Linked DNA regions of Sphaerotilus microaerophilus. The protein of the gene in region 2 interacts with the protein of the main gene of each other region in a pairwise test. Links are inferred from orthologs where the notes say so. Each region holds a gene or a part of one and is shown on either strand. Other genes may lie near its edges.

Region 1 (12,286 bases), 3.3 Mb from region 2 along the record:
TCGGCCCGATCAGCCCGGTCTGCGCGGCCACGCCCGCGCCCAGCCGCTCGATCGCCAGCATCACCAGGATCACCGGGGCAAACGTGCACAGCGTCGCGTTCAGCAGCGACAGCCACCACACCTCGGGCGCCACGGCGGCGAGGCTGCCCAGCGGGCGCAACAGCAGGAACTGGCCGATGCACAGCCCGCAGGCGATGCTGGTGGCCCAGCCCGTCAGCCGCAGCGAGCCGATGCGCTTGATCTCCTCGCCGCACTGCAGCAGGTAGACCGCGTAGCTGAGCGCCGAGCCGAACACCAGTGCGGCGCCAAGCGCCACGTGCTCGCCGGTCAGCCTCAGCTCGTGGCCGAAGGCCAGCCCCACCCCCGCGTAGCCCACCGCCAGCGCGACCAGCTGCTGCCGGCAGACGCGCCGGCGGTAGAACAGCAGGCCCAGCAGCAGCACCAGGCTGGGGTTGAGGTAGAGGATCAGCCTCTCCAGGCTGGCGCTGATGTAGGCCAGCCCGGCAAAGTCCAGCAGGCTGGCAAGGTAGTAGCCGCAAAAGCCCAGGCTGGCCAGCGCCAGCCAATCACGCCGCACCAGGGGCGCCTTGCCCCGCCCGGCCCACCAGGCCAGGCCGAGGAACAGGGGAAGCGCCAGCAGCATGCGCAGCATGATCAGCGTCACCGCATCGACGCCGTGGCGGTAGGCCAGCTTGACGATGATGGCCTTGCCCGAGAAGGCGATCGAGCCGGCCAGCGCCAGGGCCAGGCCCGTCCAGCGCCGCGGCGCCTGCGCCGGGGGGCTCGGAAGCGGCGGCGCGGAGCCCGCGAGGTCGGCGGCACGGGAGGTCATCGCGGCCGATTCTACGAAGGGCACAACAAAAACCCCGCAGTGCGCGGGCGCACTGCGGGGTTCGAGGGAGGTGGCGGGGGCCGACGCGGGCGTCGGCCGTGCCGATCAGAGCTTGCCGGCGCGGGCCTGCTCGATCATGTAGTTGTCGTAGCCGTCTTCGGCGATGGAGAACCAGCGCACCTGCTCGCCACGGAACTTGGAGAAGTCCTCGTAGACCTTCTTCCAGTTCGGGTTGCTGGCCGACAGCTCGCTGTACAGCGCCATCGATTCCTTGAAGGCCAGGTCCATCACGTCCTTGGGCAGACGGAAGAGCTTGGTGCCGCTGGCGATCAGCTGGCGCAGTGCGGCCGGGTTCTTGGCGTCGTACTTGGCCTGCATGTCGGTGTGGGCGTAGGCCGACGCGGCTTCCAGGATGGCCTTGTACTCGGCGCTCAGGCCGTCATAGGCCTTGCTGTTGATGAAGAAGTCGATCTCAGGACCGCCTTCCCACCAGGCCGGGTAGCCGTAGTTCGGCGCCACCTTGTTGAAGCCCAGCTTCTGGTCGTCGTACGGGCCGATCCACTCGGCCGCGTCGATGGTGCCCTTTTCCAGCGCCTGGTAGATCTCGCCACCGGGGATGTTCTGCGGCACGCCGCCCATGCGCTCCAGCACGCGGCCGGCGAAGCCGCCGATGCGGAACTTCAGGCCCTTCATGTCCGCGGCGGACTGGATCGGCTTGCGGTACCAGCCCGCCATCTGGGTGCCGGTGTTGCCGCCCGGCAGGTTGATGAAGTTGTACTGGCGATAGAACTCGCGCATCAGCTTCATGCCGTTGCCTTCGTACATCCAAGCCGTCATCTGGCGGCTGTTCATGCCGAAGGGAATGGCCGCGCCCAGTGCGAAGGTCGGATCCTTGCCGAAGAAGTAGTACGGCACGGTGTGGGCCATTTCGACGGTGCCGTTCTGCACGCCGTTGTCCACCTGCAGCGCGGGCATCAGTTCGCCGGCGGCATGCACCGAGATCTGGAACTTGCCGCCGGTCATGTCACTGACCTTCTTGGAGAAGACTTCAGCCCCGCCGTAGATGGTGTCGAGCGACTTCGGGAAGCTCGAGGCCAGGCGCCAGCGGATGTTGGTCTGGGCCTGCACCACGGCCGGGGCCGCACCGGCGGCCAGCACACCGGCCAGACCGGCCTGACGGACAAAGGAACGACGTTCCATGCGTTGGACTCCTCAGTGAATCTGATCGAACGAAAGCCGGACAGCGGCTCAACACGGGCAGGCCGATTCTAGGAGCAGCCCCCGGGGGGAAAGGCCGGTGCTTACCCCTGCGCAAGATTGCGTAGAGCGCCGGCCGAGGTCACCGCGAGGCGAGGCGCCGGGGCCTCACTCGCCCGCGACCATCATCTTCTCGACCAGCACCGAGCCGATCGTCTTGCTGCCCGAGGTATAGGTGTCGGCCCCCACGGCGACGATCCGCTGGAACATCTCGCGCAGGTTGCCGGCGATGGTGATCTCGTCGACCGGGTAGGCGATGCGCCCGTCCTCGACCCAGTAGCCGGCCGCGCCGCGCGAGTAGTCACCCGTGACGGCATTGACGCCCTGGCCCATCAGCTCGACCACGAACAGGCCGCGGTGCAGCTTCTTCAGCATCGCGTCGAGATTGTCCCCGGGGTCGGTCAGCCGGCTGGTCAGCGTGAGGTTCTGCGAGCCGCCCGCGTGGCCGGTGGTGCGCATGCCCAGCTTTCGGGCCGAGTAGCTGGAGAGGAAGTAGCCCTGCGTGACGCCGGCCTCGACCACGCTGCGCGCACGGGTGCGCACGCCCTCGTCGTCAAAGGGCGCACTGCCCTTGCCCTTGCGGATGTGCGGGTCCTCGCGCAGGTCGATGTGGTCGGCAAAGGTCTGCTGGCCCAGGCTGTCGGTCAGGAAGGTGGTCCGGCGGTAGAGCGAGCCGCCGCTGGTGGCCTGCACATAGGACCCCAGCAGCCCGGCGGCCACGGTGTTCTCGAACAGCACCGGCAGCTCGCCCGTGGGCAGCCGGCGCGGCTTCAGGCGCGCCAGCGCGCGCTCGGCGGCGTAGCGGCCCACCGCCTCGGGGGCGGCGAGGTCGGCAGCATCGCGCATCGAGCTGTACCAGGCATCGCGCTGCATGTCGCGCCCCCGCCCGGCGATCGGCGCCACCGACAGCGAGTGCCGCGAGCTGGCGTAGCCGCCGCGGAAGCCCCGGCTGTTGCCGGCGTAGAAGTGCGACTGCTGCGCCGAGACGCCTGCGCCCTCGGAGTTGGTGATGCGCCGGTCGGTGCCCAGCGCAGCCGCCTCGCAGCGCAGCGCGATCTCGGTGGCGCGCTCGGCGTCGATGTCCCAGGGGTGAAAGAGATCCAGGTCCATGCCGGACACCGCGCCCAGCGCCAGGTCGGCCGGCTCGGGCAGGCCGGCGGCGCTGTCCTCGGCGGTGAAGCGGGCGATGTCGTAGGCGGCCTGCACCGTCTGGCGCAGCGCTGCCGGGGAGAAGTCCGAGGTGCTGGCGTTGCCGCGGCGCTGGCCGAGGTAGACCGTCACGCCGATCGACTTGTCGCGGTTGCGCTCGACGTTCTCGATCTCGCCCTTGCGCACCGACACCGACAGGCCACTGCCCTCCGACACCTCCACCCCCGCGTCGCTGGCGCCGAGCTCGCGGGCCTGCCGCAGCACGTCCTCGACCAGTTCGGCGAACTGCGCACGGCTGTAGGCGAAGCCGCACGTGGCGGTCGAATCGGGTGTGTTCATGGAGGGCGTCGGGATGGAAAAGGAGGGCAGGCACGGGGGCCCGGGCCGGCATCGGCAAGGCTCGCTCGTATGATAGCCGCCGCCTTTTCGACCGGCCGGCCGCGGACTTCCCCGCGGCGCGGCCGCCGAACCTCATGAAATCCCGCACCCCCCTCCCTCCCGAAGACACCGACGCGGACGACGACCAGACGCCGTTCCTCGACCCCGGCAAACCCAGCAAGACGCGCCGCAAGCAGGCCTCGCACGACCTGCAGGAGCTGGGCGAAGCGCTGATGGAGCTGCCCGCCAGCCGACTGGCCAAGCTGGACCTGTCCGACACGCTGCGCGACGCCATCGACGAGCTGCGCCGCGTGCGCTCGCACGAGGGCCGGCGCCGACACCTGCAGTACATCGGCAAGCTCATGCGCCACGTCGACCCCGAGCCACTGCGCGAGGCCGTGGCGGCCAACCGCCTGCCGTCGGCCAAGGAAACGCTCGCCCTGCACGAGGCCGAGCGCTGGCGCCTGCAGCTCGTCAGCGACGACGGTGCGCTCACCACCTGGCTGCGCGAGCACCCCGAGACCGACGCCCAGACGCTGCGCAGCCTGATCCGCGCCGCCCGCAAGGACCGCGCCGAGGCCCAGGCCGCCGCCGCAGGCAGCGAGCCGCGCAAGAGCCGCGCCTGGCGCGAGCTGTTCCAGCTCGTCAAGGCCGGCCTGGCCGGCAACGCCGCAGCGCCCCCCGACGATCACGACGATGCTGGAGATGACACCGATGACTGACCCGACCTTGACCTCCTCCTCGACCGCCCTGCCCCCGCCCGAGCCGATCCGCATCGGCCTGGTCTCGGTCAGCGACCGGGCCAGCAGCGGCGTCTACGAGGACAAGGGCATCCCGGCCCTGCGCGACTGGCTGGAGCGCGCACTGTGGAACCCGATCGAGTTCGTCACCCGGCTGATCCCGGACGAGCAGGCCGGCATCAGCGACTGCCTGCGCGAGTTGGTCGACGGGCAGCGCTGCCACCTCGTGCTGACCACCGGCGGCACCGGCCCGGCCAAACGCGACGTCACGCCCGAGGCCACACTGGCGGTGGCCGACCGGGAGATGCCGGGCTTTGGCGAGCAGATGCGCCAGATCAGCCTGCGCTTCGTGCCCACCGCGATCCTGAGCCGCCAGGTGGCGGTGATCCGCGGCCAGAGCCTGGTCATCAACCTGCCCGGCCAGCCCAAGTCGATCGCCGAGACGCTCGAAGGCCTGCCCCAGGCCACGCCGCCGGCGCCCGGCATCTTCGCCGCGGTGCCCTACTGCGTCGACCTGATCGGTGGCCCGTACATCGAGACGCGCGAGGGCGTCATCAAGGCCTTCCGGCCCAAGACGGCGCAGCGCCCGTCGCGCGGCTGACCGCACCGGGGCCCCACCGCGATACCCCGATAGCGCGATACCCCGATACCGCTGGGGCGTGCAGCGCCGCTTCAGCCTGCGGCGGCGTCCTCGGCCCGCGCCAGTTCGCAGCGGTCGCGCCCGGCCACCTTGGCGCGGTACAGCGCCGCATCGGCCGCGGCAAACAGGGCCAGCGCGTCCTGGCCGTGCTGCGGGTACACCGCCACGCCGATGCTGGCGGTCACCGGCCCGACCTGCAGCCGGTTTTCCCTGGGCTGCATGGCCAGGGCCTCGCGCACGCGCTGCGCCACCTGCCAGGCTTGGTCCAGGTCGGCCTCCGGGCAGATCACCACGAACTCCTCGCCGCCCCAGCGGAACGCCAGGTCCGAGCGCCGCAGCGCGCGGCCGAAGGTGCGCGCCACCCAGCGCAGCACCTCGTCACCCGTGAGGTGGCCATGCAGGTCGTTGATGCGCTTGAAGTGGTCCAGGTCGACCAGGCACAGCCCCAGTGAACCGCCCTGCCGGCGGCAGCGGTCGAGCTGCGCGGCCAGAAAGTCCTCGCCATGGCGGCGGTTGGGCAGGCCAGTGAGGCCATCGCTGGCCGCCAGGCTCTCCAGCGACAGCTGCACCATCTTGCGGTCGGTGATGTCCTGCAGCATGCCCACCATGCGGGTCGGCTTGCCGGCGCCGTCCCGGTCGCTGACGCGGCCGTGGTCGTGCACCCACAGGTAGTGGCCGTTGCGGTTGCGCAGGCGGTACTCGGCCTCATAGCGCACGCGCCGGCCGTCCAGGTGTTCGCGCAGCAGCCGCTGCACGCGGGGGGCGTCCTCGGGGTGCAGATTGCCGGTCCAGGTGCCCAGCAACGGGCGCATCTCCTCCGGGCCGTAGCCCAGCATGCGCTGGAGCTGCGGGCTGAAGAAGACGCTGTCATCGCTCAGGTCCCAGTCCCACAGCCCGTCGGCAGCTTCGTTGAGCGCGAACCACAGCTGCTGCTCGCGCTCATGCAGGGCGTGCTCGATGGCCAGGCGGCGCGTCACATCGCGCGCCACCGACAGGAAATACTCCTGCTCGCCCAGCAGGAAGCAGGTGGTCACCACCTCCACCGGCACCTCGTGCCCGTCGCGGTGGCGGTGCCGGCCAACGAAGACATAGGGCGACTGCGTGCGGATCACCGCGGCGATGTCGCCCCACTGCGGCGCCCCCACCACGTCCTTCTGCAGGCTCAGCACCGAGTGGTCCAGCACCTCCTCGGGCGACAGCCCCAGCATGGTCCAGCCGGCCCGGTTCGCCCACACGATGCGCGACGTCAGCGGCTCCAGCAGGTAGACCGCATCGGCCATCCGCCCGAACAGGACCTCGGCGGCAGGAAGCGCGGGTGTGCCCGACATGGCCGGCCCGTCAGCGCACCAGCCGGTTCAGCCTCTCGGCATCGAACTGCTCGGTGGTGTGCGCGTCCTGCGGCACGCAGGCCTGCGCCGGCAGCTCGCGCGCCTGGCCGGAGAGCGTCTCGATCGCCTGCCAGAGCATCGCGATCTGGTGCTCGTGGCCAGCGGCGTTGTCGATCAGCCCCTTCATCGCCTGCGCCACCGGGTCGTCGCCCTGCGTCACGCCGTAGGCCGAGAAGCCCATGCGCGCCGCCGCGCTCTCGCGCTTGGCGTCCTCTTCGGCCGCGATGATGCGCGCCGGGTTGCCCACCGCGGTCGCCCCCGGCGGCACCGGCTTGGTCACCACCGCACCCGAGCCCACCCGCGCGCCAGCACCGACCGTGAAACCGCCCAGCACGCAGGCGTTGGCGCCCACGATCACGCCCGGCTCCAGCGTCGGGTGCCGCTTGGCACCCTTCACCAGCGAGGTGCCGCCCAGCGTCACGCCCTGGTAGATGGTGCAGTCGTCGCCCACCTCGGCCATCTCACCGATCACCACGCCCATGCCGTGGTCGATGAACACCCTCCGACCGAAGGTCGCACCCGGGTGGATCTCGATGCCCGTCAGCCAGCGCGCCGTGTGCGAGATGAACCGCCCCAGCCAGCGCCAGCCCCGCAGCCAACAGGCATGCGCCAAGCGATGCAGCAGCAGCGCGTGCAGGCCGGGGTAACAGGTGAGCACCTCGAAGCGCGACCGCGCCGCGGGGTCGCGTTCCAGGATGCAGGCGATGTCTTCACGCAGGTGGGAGAACATGGACGGATGGCAGGGGCGGCGTGAGCAGGGAGGCCCGAGGGCCTTGTTGCAGGTTGCAACCGGTTCAGAGTGTAGGGGTTGATCCGGAGCGCTGCAGCACCGAGCGGGCGATCCCCCGCAGGATGTGGATCTCCTCGGTCGTCAGTTCGGCCCGGTTGAGCAGATGGTTCAGCCGCGGCAGCAGCTTTTTCGGCGCCGCGGGGTCGAGGAAGCCGATCTGCACCAGCGTCTGCTGCCAGTGGGTGAGCGCGCCCTGCACCGCGTCGGCGCTGGCGCGGTTGGCGGGGGCGGTGCGGGGGGTCACGTCGAAGCCGCCGAGCGCCTGGCGCCAGTCGTAGGCGATGAGCTGCACCGCCTGGGCGAGGTTGAGCGAGCCGTACTCGGCCCGGGTCGGGATCGACAGGCAGGTGTGGCAGCGGTAGACGTCCTCGTTGGACAGGCCGAAGCGCTCGCTGCCGAAGACGAAGGCCACGCGCAGGCCGTCGTTCAGCGCCTGGGGTGCCAGCGCGTCGAAGCAGGGCCGGGGGGCGAGCGTGGGCGGGCCGAAGTCGCGCGGGGTCATCGCGGTGGCGCAGAGGTGCTGCATGCCCACCAGCGCCTCGTCCAGCGTCTCGACGATGCGCGCCCGGGTGAGGATGTCGGCCGCGCCGCTGGCCATCGCCACGGTTTCCTCCCGGCTGAGCACATCGGCAAAGCGCGGCTGCACCAGCACGAGGTCGGAGAAGCCCATCACCTTCATGGCCCGCGCCGTCGCGCCGACGTTGCCCGGGTGGCTGGTGCGCACGAGCACGAAGCGGGTCGGGTCGCGCGGCAGCGCGGCAGCCTGGCCAGGCGGGGCGGGCGCAACAGACGGAACGGACGGATCGGCGTTGGCGGGGGGCATGGTCAGGCTCAGGGTCAGGGTCTCTTCGAGGTGTTTTTCAGTTCGGTGCAGAGCCGCTGAAAACGCGCTCGCTCCCACTGCACGGCGCCCGGGTCGCAGGCTAGAATCGCCGGATCTTAGGGGTTTGCCCGGGCTGACGTGACCAATTCGTGCCCGAAGTCGCATCTCCTGCCGCTCTTTCTTCCTGCCAGCTGCCCCAGGCCACCGCGCTCCTCCGTCGAGTCGGCCTGCACCCACCCCACGCCGACCGAGCCTTCGTCATGTCGCAAACCAACCTGCATCCCATGCTCAACATTGCCGTCAAGGCGGCTCGTGCAGCGGGGTCCATCATCAGCCGGGCCAGCATGGACGTGGACCGGCTCACGGTCACCAGCAAGGGCAGCAACGACTTTGTCACCGAGGTCGACCAGGCCGCCGAGCAGATCATCATCGAGACGCTTCTCCAGGCCTACCCGGGCCACGGCATCCTGGCCGAGGAGTCGGGCCGCGAGCATGGCGCGCAGCACAGCGACTACGTCTGGATCATCGATCCGCTGGACGGCACCACCAACTTCATCCACGGGCTGCCGCAGTACGCGGTGTCCATCGCGCTGGCCCACAAGGGCCGGGTCGAGCAGGCGGTGGTGTACGACCCGGCACACAACGACCTGTTCTACGCCACCAAGGGCAAGGGCGCCTTCCTGAACGACCGCCGCCTGCGCGTGTCCAAGCGCACCCGCATGCTGGAGGCCCTCATCGGCACGGGCTTCCCGTTCCGCAAGGGCGACAACTTCAAGCGCTACATGAAGATGTTCGAGGAGGTCATGCAGGCCTGCGCCGGCCTGCGCCGCCCGGGCTCCGCCGCGCTGGACCTGTGCTACGTGGCGGCCGGCTGGTACGACGGCTTCTTCGAGACCGGCCTGGCCCCCTGGGACGTCGCCGCCGGCTCGCTGATCGTCACCGAGGCGGGCGGCCTGGTGGGCAACTTCACCGGCGAGGCCGACTTCCTGCACCAGCGCGAGGTGCTGGCCGGCAACCCGAAGATCTACGCCCAGCTGGTGCAGATGCTGTCGCCATACAGCCGCGTGATCGACCCGGACGAGCTGGAAGCCGGCGCTGCCGGCGCCAAGGCTGCGGGTGCCCAGGCCGCAGGTGCCCCGGCCGATGCCGTGGCGGCGCTGGCCGGCGCCCTGGCCGACGACGCAGCAGCCACAGCCACAGCCCCGGCCCCGGCGGCCAAGAAGGCCGTGCGCATCCGCCGTGCCGATGCCGAAGCGGTGGCCGCCCCCGTGGCGAGCCCCGCCCCAGCCCCCGCTGCGGCGGCCGCCAGCGATGAAGGTGACCCGGCGCCCTGGGCGGCCCGCGAGATCCCGCTCAGCCCGGCCCAGGCGCTGGCAGCGGCCTTCGATCCGACGCCGCCCCCCGAGGAAGCGCCCGCTCCCGTGGTGGTGGTGCGCAAGACGGTGCGCATCCGCAAGGCGGACCTGCCGCCCGCCGAGGAGGCCGAACCGGCCGCCGCCGCACGCGCGCCGCGCGACGAGCGCCCCCGCGATGACCGCCCGGCTCGGCCGGCACGCGGCCCCGCGGGAGCCGGTGGCTTTGGCGACCGCGGCCCGCGCCCGGAGCGGGGCGCAGACCGCGGTGATCGGGGTGACCGAGGCGATCGCCCGCCGCGGGGCGATGGTTTCCGCAGCGATGGCCCGCGCGGCCCGGCTGGCAAGAGCAGCGGCGGCTTCGCGGCCAAGCGCCCCTCCGCGGGCGGCGGTGGTGGCAGCGGCCCACGCGGCGGTTTTGGCGGAGGCAAGCCGCCCGCCAAGCGCAGCGGCGGTGGTGGTGGCAGCAGCGGCGGTGGCCGCGGCGGCCCGCGCTGACCATCTAGATCCGTCTAACGCCCAGGCGTCAACGCCGCGGGCGGCTGGGTGAGCGGCGAGATCGGCTGCGGCGCCGGTGGCAGGCGCGGCTCCTGCGGGTCGGCGTTCGGCGCGGCCGACGGCACCGCGGGCCTGGGTGCAGCAGCCGGCGCGGGCAGGTCCGCCAACTGGCCGCGCCGGCGTGGCGGCACGCGCTCATCCAGCCGCTTGGGCTGGTAGTCGGGCAGGAAGCGGCAGCCCGTGCGTGGCTGCCACGGCGTGTCCAGCGCGCGGCAGGCTACAGCCACGTCGGCAGCGCTGGGCCGGGTGTTGCTCTTGACCCAGCCCTCCAGCGCCGCAGCGGCGGCCAGGTAGGTGGCGTCGCTGAGGTAGCTGTGCTCGCCGTGGTCGGAGTAGACCTGCAGCAGGTTGGCGGCGGTGCCGGCCTCCTCCATCGTCTGGCGCCATTGCGATTCCAGCTCCACGAAGGCCACGGTGTCGCGCACCGCATGCACGGTCAGCACCGGGCGGTGGATGCGCCCGCCGGGGTTGGTGTCCGCCGCCAGCGCCTCCAGCGCGGCCGGATCGGCCCGGTAGCGGTCGACGCGGGCATTGAGCGCCTGGTCGATGCGGGCATCGCCGCTGCCGCGGTAGACCACGCCCTCGTTGCCGAAAGGGTTGGCGCCCTTGAGCTTGCGCCAGACGATGTCGTGGAAGTGCCAGGTCGCCCAGGCCAGGTGGCCGAGCAGGGCGGATTCGGGGATCGTCGTGATGCGGGTGATCGTCTCCAGCGCGCGCTGCTGCGCCGGACTGCGCTGCGCCGCCGGGCGGCTCAGGCCGGTGCACTCGTCCACGCGCTCGGCCAGCTGGGCGCGCGTCATCGGCTGCACCTTGCCGGCGATCAGCGGGTAGCCCATCCACAGCGGGTAGCCGGGTTCATCCGGGCGGGGGTGGTTGTTGCACAGCGCCTGGTAGACCACGCGCAGGTCCAGTCGCACGTCGTAGGCGCGCGTGCCGCCGCCGAGCACGCCACTACTCAGCAGCACGGCGCTGTAGGGCGGGCGGCCACTCATCGCGCGGCGGGGGTGGAAGTCCGGCGTGGTGAAGCGCTCGGCCACCGAGGCGGCGACGCCTGCGCCCCAGCTCTGCCCGTGCAGCAGGGTGAAGGCCGGCTCGCCGTATTCGCCGACAAAGGCCTGGCGGGCGCGCTCGGTGTCGTCGGCCGCGGCGCGCAGCTCGACCCCGCCCTGGCGGAAGCTCGATCCCACCCAGCCCCAGCCGGCACGCAGCCAGACGCTCCAGCGTTGCAGGTCGCGGGCGGTGCGCTCGGCCGAGGGGTCGCCCAGTTCCGGCCCACCATGGGCATGCACGACGAGCTTGCCGTTCCACCCGGTCGGACGGGCCATCCAGATCCAGGCGCCGAGGTGGTCGCGCCCGCGCCGGCACTCGGCGTCCGCGGGCAGGCCCTCCGGGCAGGGCGTCACGCTGGGCAGTTCGCCCGAGAGCTTCAGCTGGATCGACTGGGCCGTGGCGGGCAGCGCCAGCGTCAGACCCAAGGAGAGCAGCGCGGCGCTGCGGCGGAGAACACGGGCAGCGGGGGGCAAAGCGGATCTCCCAGGTGTGGTGGGTGGTTCAGGTGGGGCTCAGGCCAGGCGATTGCGCGCCAGCGGTGGGTTGCGCGCGAAGTAGCGCACGATGCCGGCATACAGCGCCTGCACCAGCTGCGCCTGGTAGCGCTCGCTGCGCAGGCGGTCTTCTTCTTCCGGGTTGGAGATGAAGGCCGTCTCGACCAGGATGGACGGGATGTCCGGCGCCTTCAGCACCGCGAAACCGGCTTGCTCGACCTGCGCCTTGTGCAGCTTGCCGACGCGCCCGATGTGGCCCAGCACCTCGCGGCCCACACGCAGGCTGTCCTTGATCTGAGCGGTGGTGCTCATGTCCAGCAGCGTGCGCAGGATCTGCGCATCGCGCACCGCCGCCTTGATGTTGATGCCACCGATGGCGTCCGAGGCATTCTCGCGCTTGGCCATCCAGCGCGCCGCGGCGCTGCTGGCCCCGGAGGGCGACAGCGCGAACACCGAGGCGCCACGGGCCGCGGGGGTGATGAAGGCATCCGCGTGGATCGACATGAACAGGTCCGCCTGCACCCGCCGCGCCTTGGCCACGCGCTCCTGCAGGGGCACGAAGAAGTCCGCGTCGCGGGTCAGCACCGCGCGCATGCCGGGGCGGGCGTTGATCTTCTCCGCCAGCTTCAGGCCGACCTTCAGCACCACGTCCTTCTCGCGCAGGCCGGTGGGGCCGATGGCGCCGGGGTCCTCACCGCCGTGACCAGGGTCGATCGCGACGATCAGCAGCCGATTGACACTGGCGCGCGCCGTGCTCGACCCACGGGTCGGCTCACCCTCGGCCTGCGCCGCGGGTTGCGGGCGGGGCGGAGCCACCGGCGCAGACGCCGGAGGC
Region 2 (5,648 bases):
AAACTCGCCTATCAACTTTGATTTATTTATTAGGGACAGTCTTATGGATCAATGATCAGCAGATGCACCAACTCGGGTCACCCCAAGAAGCCACCGCCCTGATCCAGTGCCTTGCGTGGCCGCCCCCTTGGGCGGGGCTGCAACGGCCGCTCGGTGCGGGCGCCAAGGGAAGCAATGAACGCGCCTGATCCGAAGACCCAGCCCTTGTGAACGGCGCCCAACAGCGGAACCAGCACCCCGGACGGCAGCGGCTCGTCGAGCAGGCGCAGCCAGGCCAGCTCGCGTTCGAAGGGCGTGTTGCCCAAGGACCAATACAGCGGTGGGTCACTCAGCCAGCCCACCCGGCCGCGGCCACTGTGGTGCGCCGCACTGGACCAGGGCCAGTCGACGGCCTCGGCCACCAGACCCGCGCGCTGCGGCGCCTGCTCGATGCAGCGCATCGCGTCGAGCAGGTAAGCCCTCGGATCCAGCACCGTGGCGCGAAAGCGCCCATCCCACAAGGTCCCGCTGCGCCCGTGGCGTCGGTTGAACGCCGCACCGTAGCGCCGCCCGAGCGACTGCAGCATCCGGCTCAGCGACTCGGCGCCCGGCGGCTCGACCAGCAAGTGCACCTGATCGTCGAGCAGACAGTAGGCCAGCACCGCCACCTTCTGGGTGGCAGCGGACTCGGCCAGCGCCGCCAGGTAGGCACGGCGATCCTCGTCGTCCAGGAAGACAGCCTGCAGGTTATGGCCCCGCTGCACCAAGTAGTGCGGGAGGCCTGGAACGGCAAGGCGAGGCAGACGAGCCATCGATCAGATCAAGCGTGCGGGCACCGGAAAGGCGGTGATTGTCCTCCCTGCGCGATGCGGTGCCCGCTGGGCCAGAATCCACCCATCCGTCGCATCCTCGCCCCTTCTCAGGAGACACAGATGAAAGCCGCCAACGTCCTCGCCACCATCGGCCAGACCCCCCACATCCGCATCAACCGGCTGTTCGGCAGCACGCACGAGGTCTGGGTCAAGTCCGAGCGCAGCAACCCGGGCGGCTCCATCAAGGACCGCATCGCGCTGGGCATGGTCGAGGCCGCCGAGGCCAGCGGCGCGCTGCAGCCCGGTGGCACCATCATCGAGCCCACCTCCGGCAACACCGGCATCGGCTTGGCAATGGTCGCCGCCGTGAAGGGCTACACCCTGGTGCTGGTGATGCCCGACAGCATGAGCGTCGAACGCCGCCGCCTGATGCTGGCCTATGGCGCCAAGTTCGTCCTCACCCCGCGCGAGAAGGGCATGAAGGGCGCGATCGAGAAGGCCCAGGAGCTGGTGGCCGCCACCCCGGGCGCCTGGATGCCACAGCAGTTCGAGAACGAGGCCAACGTGGCGATGCATGCGCGCACCACGGCGCAGGAGATCCTGGCCGACTTCCCCGAAGGCGTGGACGCGCTCATCACCGGCGTGGGCACCGGCGGCCACCTCAGCGGCTGCGCCCAGGTGCTCAAGGCAGCTTGGCCGAAGCTGAAGGTCTTCGCGGTGGAGCCGACCGCTTCGCCGGTGATCAGCGGCGGCAAGCCCTCTCCCCACCCCATCCAGGGCATCGGTGCCGGCTTCGTGCCGAAGAACCTGCACACCCAGCTGCTCGACGGCGTGATCCAGGTCGAGGCCGAGCCGGCGCGCGAGATGGCCCGCCGCTGCGCCCGCGAGGAAGGCCTGCTGGTGGGCATCTCCAGCGGCGCCACGCTGGCGGCCATCGCCCTGAAGCTGGCCGAGCTGCCGGCCGGGGCCCGGGTGCTGGGCTTTAACTACGACACCGGCGAGCGCTACCTGTCGATCGAGGGCTTCCTGCCGAGCGAAGGGTGAGGCGCCGCGCCTTCCTGCGCGGGCCCGTCGCGCTGCTCGGCACGACCGCCGTCGGCGCAGGTGGGCTGGGCGGCTGCGCCCCGTTCAGCCTCGGCCACCCCCTGTCGGCCGACCGGCTGATCGACCTGAGCAGCGGCCGCGACATCGGCGTCGACGAGCTGCTGCGGCAGGCGCAGGCCTGCCGCTACCTGCTGCTGGGCGAACAGCACGACAACCCGCACCACCATGCCCGCCGTGGCGAGTTGCTGCGCCGGCTCGACCGCAGCGGCGCAGCGGTGGTGGCCGAGCACCTGACGCTCGGGCGCCAGGCCGCTGCCGAGGGCGATCTGCTGGCAGCCCTGCAGTCCGCCGGCTTCGATCCTGCCGGCTGGCAGTGGCCGCTGCACCAGTCGCTGTTCGAGGCGGTGCGCGAGGCCGGCCTGCCGCTGCTGGGCGGCAACCTGCCGCCGCAGGCGGCCCGGCGCATCGCCCGCGAGGGTGAAGCGGCACTGACTGGCGAGCTGGCCGGCGAACTGGCCGAGATCACCCGCCTGCTCCGGGCCGCCCCGCTGCCGGCCGAGGTGCAGGCCCGCCTGGACGCCGACCTGCTGGCCGGCCACTGCGGCCACCTGAGCGCCGCCCGGCTGCCTGCCATCCGGCTGGCACAACGGGCCCGGGACGCCGCGATGGCGCTGGCCCTGCAACGCAGCGGGGGCCGCCCTGCCGTGCTGCTGGCCGGCAACGGCCACGTGCGCAGCGACCACGGCGTGCCGCAGTTGCTGGCGGTGCTGGACCCGGCGGCGCCGGTCGTCAGCGTGGTGTTCGGTGAGCCCGGCAGCACGCCGCACGAAACCCGGGCCACCCACCTCTGGATCACCCCGGCGGTGCCCCGCGAGGATCCCTGCCAGGCCTTCGACCGGATGCGACGCCCGGCGGTGCCTGAGCGTGCCCAGGCCCGCTGACGCGCACACCACCAGCCAAGGGCACCGGGGCGACCTGGCCGATCAGCCCGCCCCCAGCGCCAGCGCCAGCCGGTAGGTCACGAAGGCCAGCCCGTAGGCCAGCAGCGTCAGGTAGGCCGCCGCCACGCCAGCCATCTTCCAGCTGCCGGTCTCGCGGCGGATGGCCGCGAGCGTGCTCAGGCACATCGGTGCGGCCACGTACCAGGCCAGCAGCGACAGCGCGGTGGCCAGGCTCCAGCCCTGCGCCAGCAGCGGCGCCAGCACGCCGGCGGCATCTTCGCCGGTGGCCGAGAGCGAGTACACCGTGGCCAGCGCGCTCACTGCCACTTCGCGCGCCGCCAGGCCCGGCACCAGCGCGATGCTGATCTGCCAGTTGAAGCCGATCGGCTCGAACACCACCGCCAGCGCGCGGCCGAGCGTGCCGGCCAGGCTGTACTCCACCGCCGGGCCGGTGGCGCCCACGGGCGGCGCAGGGAAGCTCGCCAGCGCCCACAGCGCCACCGTGAGCAGCAGGATGATGCCGCCCACGCGGCGCAGGAAGATCTTCACCCGCTGCCACAGCCCGATGGCGATGTTGCGCGGCTGCGGCCAGTGGTAGCTGGGCAGCTCCATCATCAGCGTGCGCACCTGGCGGCGCGAGGTCAGCAGCTTGAGCACCCAGGCCACCGCCATCGCGCCCACGATGCCCGCCAGGTACAGGCCGAACAGCACCAGCCCCTGCAGCTCGATGCCGCCCCAGACCTCGCGCTGCGGCACGAAGGCGCCGATCAGCAGCGCGTACACCGGCAGGCGCGCCGAGCAGGTCATCAGCGGCGCGATCAGGATGGTCACCAGCCGGTCGCGCGGGTTGGCAATGGTGCGCGCGGCCATGATGCCGGGGATCGCGCAGGCAAAGCTCGACAGCAGCGGGATGAACGAGCGCCCCGACAGCCCCACGCTGCCCATGATCCGGTCGAGCAGGAAGGCCGCACGCGGCAGGTAGCCCGACTCCTCCAGCAGCAGGATGAAGAAGAACAGGATGACGATCTGCGGCAGGAACACCAGCACCCCGCCCAGCCCGGCGATCAGCCCGTCGACCAGAAGACTGCGCAGCCCCCCCGCGGGCAGGGCCGCGCTCACCGACGCGCCGGCCCAGGCAGTGCCCGCCTCGATCCAGCCCTTGGGCGTCTCGGCCCAGGCAAACACCGCCTGGAACACCAGGAAGAGGATCAGCGCCAGCAGCAACGGCCCGGCCAGCGGGTGCAGCACGGCACGGTCGATGCGGTCGCTGGCCAGGTGGGGCGCCACTTCCGCCAGGCCGAGCCGCTCCAGGATGCCCTGCACCGCGGCATGGTCGCCACGCGGGTCCACCTCGGGGGCCAGGTCACGCACGTCGTCCGGCAACGGCTGGCGGTGCCAGACTTCCGGCTGGTCGAGCAGGCCGCGCAGCGCATCCGCACCGTCCGCCTGCACCGCCACCGTGCGCACCACCGTCAGGCCCAGCTCGCGGCCCAGCGCCTCGGCATCGACCACGATGCCGCGCCTTTCCGCCAGGTCGGCCATGTTGAGCGCCACCACGCAGGGCAGCCCCATGCGCTTGACCGCCAGCACCAGCCGCAGATTGCGGCGCAGCTGGGTGGCATCGACCACGCAGATCACCAGGTCCGGACGCTTTTCGCCGCGCGCGTTGCCCCGCAGCACATCCACCGTCACCGACTCGTCGGGCGAGCGCGGCTGCAGGCTGTAGGCGCCCGGCAGGTCAAGCAGGCGCAGCAGCCGCCCGTCGGGGCTGCTGAACTGCCCCTCCTTGCGCTCCACCGTCACGCCCGCGTAGTTGCCGACCTTCTGCCGGCTGCCGGTCAGGCGGTTGAACAGCGCCGTCTTGCCGCAGTTCGGGTTGCCCACCAGCGCCAGCAACGGCCCGCCGCGGTGGACATGGACCACGGCCTCCTTCATCGGACCGAGCCCGACGCGGCCACGGCCGAGGCCACTCGGCGCACCTGCACACAGGCGGCTTCCGCCACCCGCAGCGCGAAGGTCGAATCCCCCACCCGCACCACCAGCGGATCGCCGCCCGGCACCGCACGGCCGAGCAGTTGCACCCGCTCGCCGGGGAGGAAACCGATCTCGGCCAACCAGCCGGACCACTCGGGCGCATGGCTCGGCGCACGGACGCCGACCACGGTGGCAGGCTCCTTCAGAGCGATTTCATGCAGATCGCACAGGGCGGCTGGCTGGGTGGAGGGAGGAGTGGCGGGGTGGTTCATGGCGCAATGATGAGAATCATTCGCATCATATCCAAAGCCACGGCCCTGTCCTTGCGTTGCATCATCCTGCTGAACGGCCGCCGCCATCCTCGGCCGCGGCCGCTTCTGCTGCGTGGATGCCGCCGGGGGCCCGGGCCGCGCGGGGGCTCAGCCCGGCTCGAAGACGCGTGTGCCGGTGAGCCGCGCGTGCTCACGGATCGCAAAGCGGTCGGTCATGCCGGAGACATAGTCGGCCACCGCACGCTCGCGCAGCGGTGAGCCAGCGTAGTCGGGGGGCATCTCCTGCGGCCGGGCCACGTAGATCGCGAACAGTTCGCGCAACACCTGCATCGCCCGCTCCGTGGTGACCATCACGGCGGGGTGGCGGTACAGGCGCTGGAACAGGAAGCGCTTGAGCTGGGCGCTCTGCTGGCGCATCTCGGGGCTGAAACCCACCAGCGGCGGCGCGGCCCGCACCTCGTCCGCCGTCCCGGGGGCGTGCTGCTGCAGCGCGGTGCGGGTGGCGTCGATCACGTCGTAGACCTGCTCGGAGAGCATGCGCCGCAGCGTCTCGAACAGCAGGCGACGCTGCGGCCCGACGGCCAGCGATGGGTATTCGGCCAGCGCCGCGTCGCGAAAGCGCGCGA

The links.
Region 1: the proteins of cysK (region 2) and cysE interact in binary tests that used the Escherichia coli proteins (3 or more experiments, as listed by UniProt). The link is inferred for Sphaerotilus microaerophilus from one-to-one orthologs.

Annotation. Positions count from the first base shown.
Region 1 is NZ_AP025730.1:4,859,219-4,871,504, forward strand. Bases 5,225-8,209 are described here. They hold cysE (serine O-acetyltransferase), read right to left. Parts: upstream 7,115-8,209; coding sequence 6,335-7,114; downstream 5,225-6,334. Other genes in these bases: NGK70_RS20820 (sensor domain-containing diguanylate cyclase), read right to left, coding at 5,225-6,324; NGK70_RS20830 (RNA methyltransferase), read right to left, coding at 7,179-7,997. In the rest of the region: NGK70_RS20795 (DMT family transporter), read right to left, coding at 1-832; NGK70_RS20800 (TRAP transporter substrate-binding protein), read right to left, coding at 938-2,032; metalloprotease PmbA, read right to left, coding at 2,198-3,577; ribosome biogenesis factor YjgA, read left to right, coding at 3,712-4,338; mog (molybdopterin adenylyltransferase), read left to right, coding at 4,331-4,957; more of NGK70_RS20820, read right to left, coding at 5,029-5,224; NGK70_RS20840 (hypothetical protein), read right to left, coding at 9,862-11,430; NGK70_RS20845 (N-acetylmuramoyl-L-alanine amidase), read right to left, coding at 11,470-12,286.
Region 2 is NZ_AP025730.1:1,571,182-1,576,829, reverse strand. The notes cover bases 82-2,873. They hold cysK (cysteine synthase A), read left to right. Parts: upstream 82-911; coding sequence 912-1,835; downstream 1,836-2,873. Other genes in these bases: feoB (ferrous iron transporter B), read right to left, coding at 2,819-2,873; NGK70_RS06950 (ChaN family lipoprotein), read left to right, coding at 1,832-2,776; NGK70_RS06960 (transposase), read right to left, coding at 82-791. Also shown: more of NGK70_RS06960, read right to left, coding at 78-81; more of feoB, read right to left, coding at 2,874-4,711; NGK70_RS06940 (FeoA family protein), read right to left, coding at 4,708-5,022; NGK70_RS06935 (deoxyguanosinetriphosphate triphosphohydrolase), read right to left, coding at 5,170-5,648.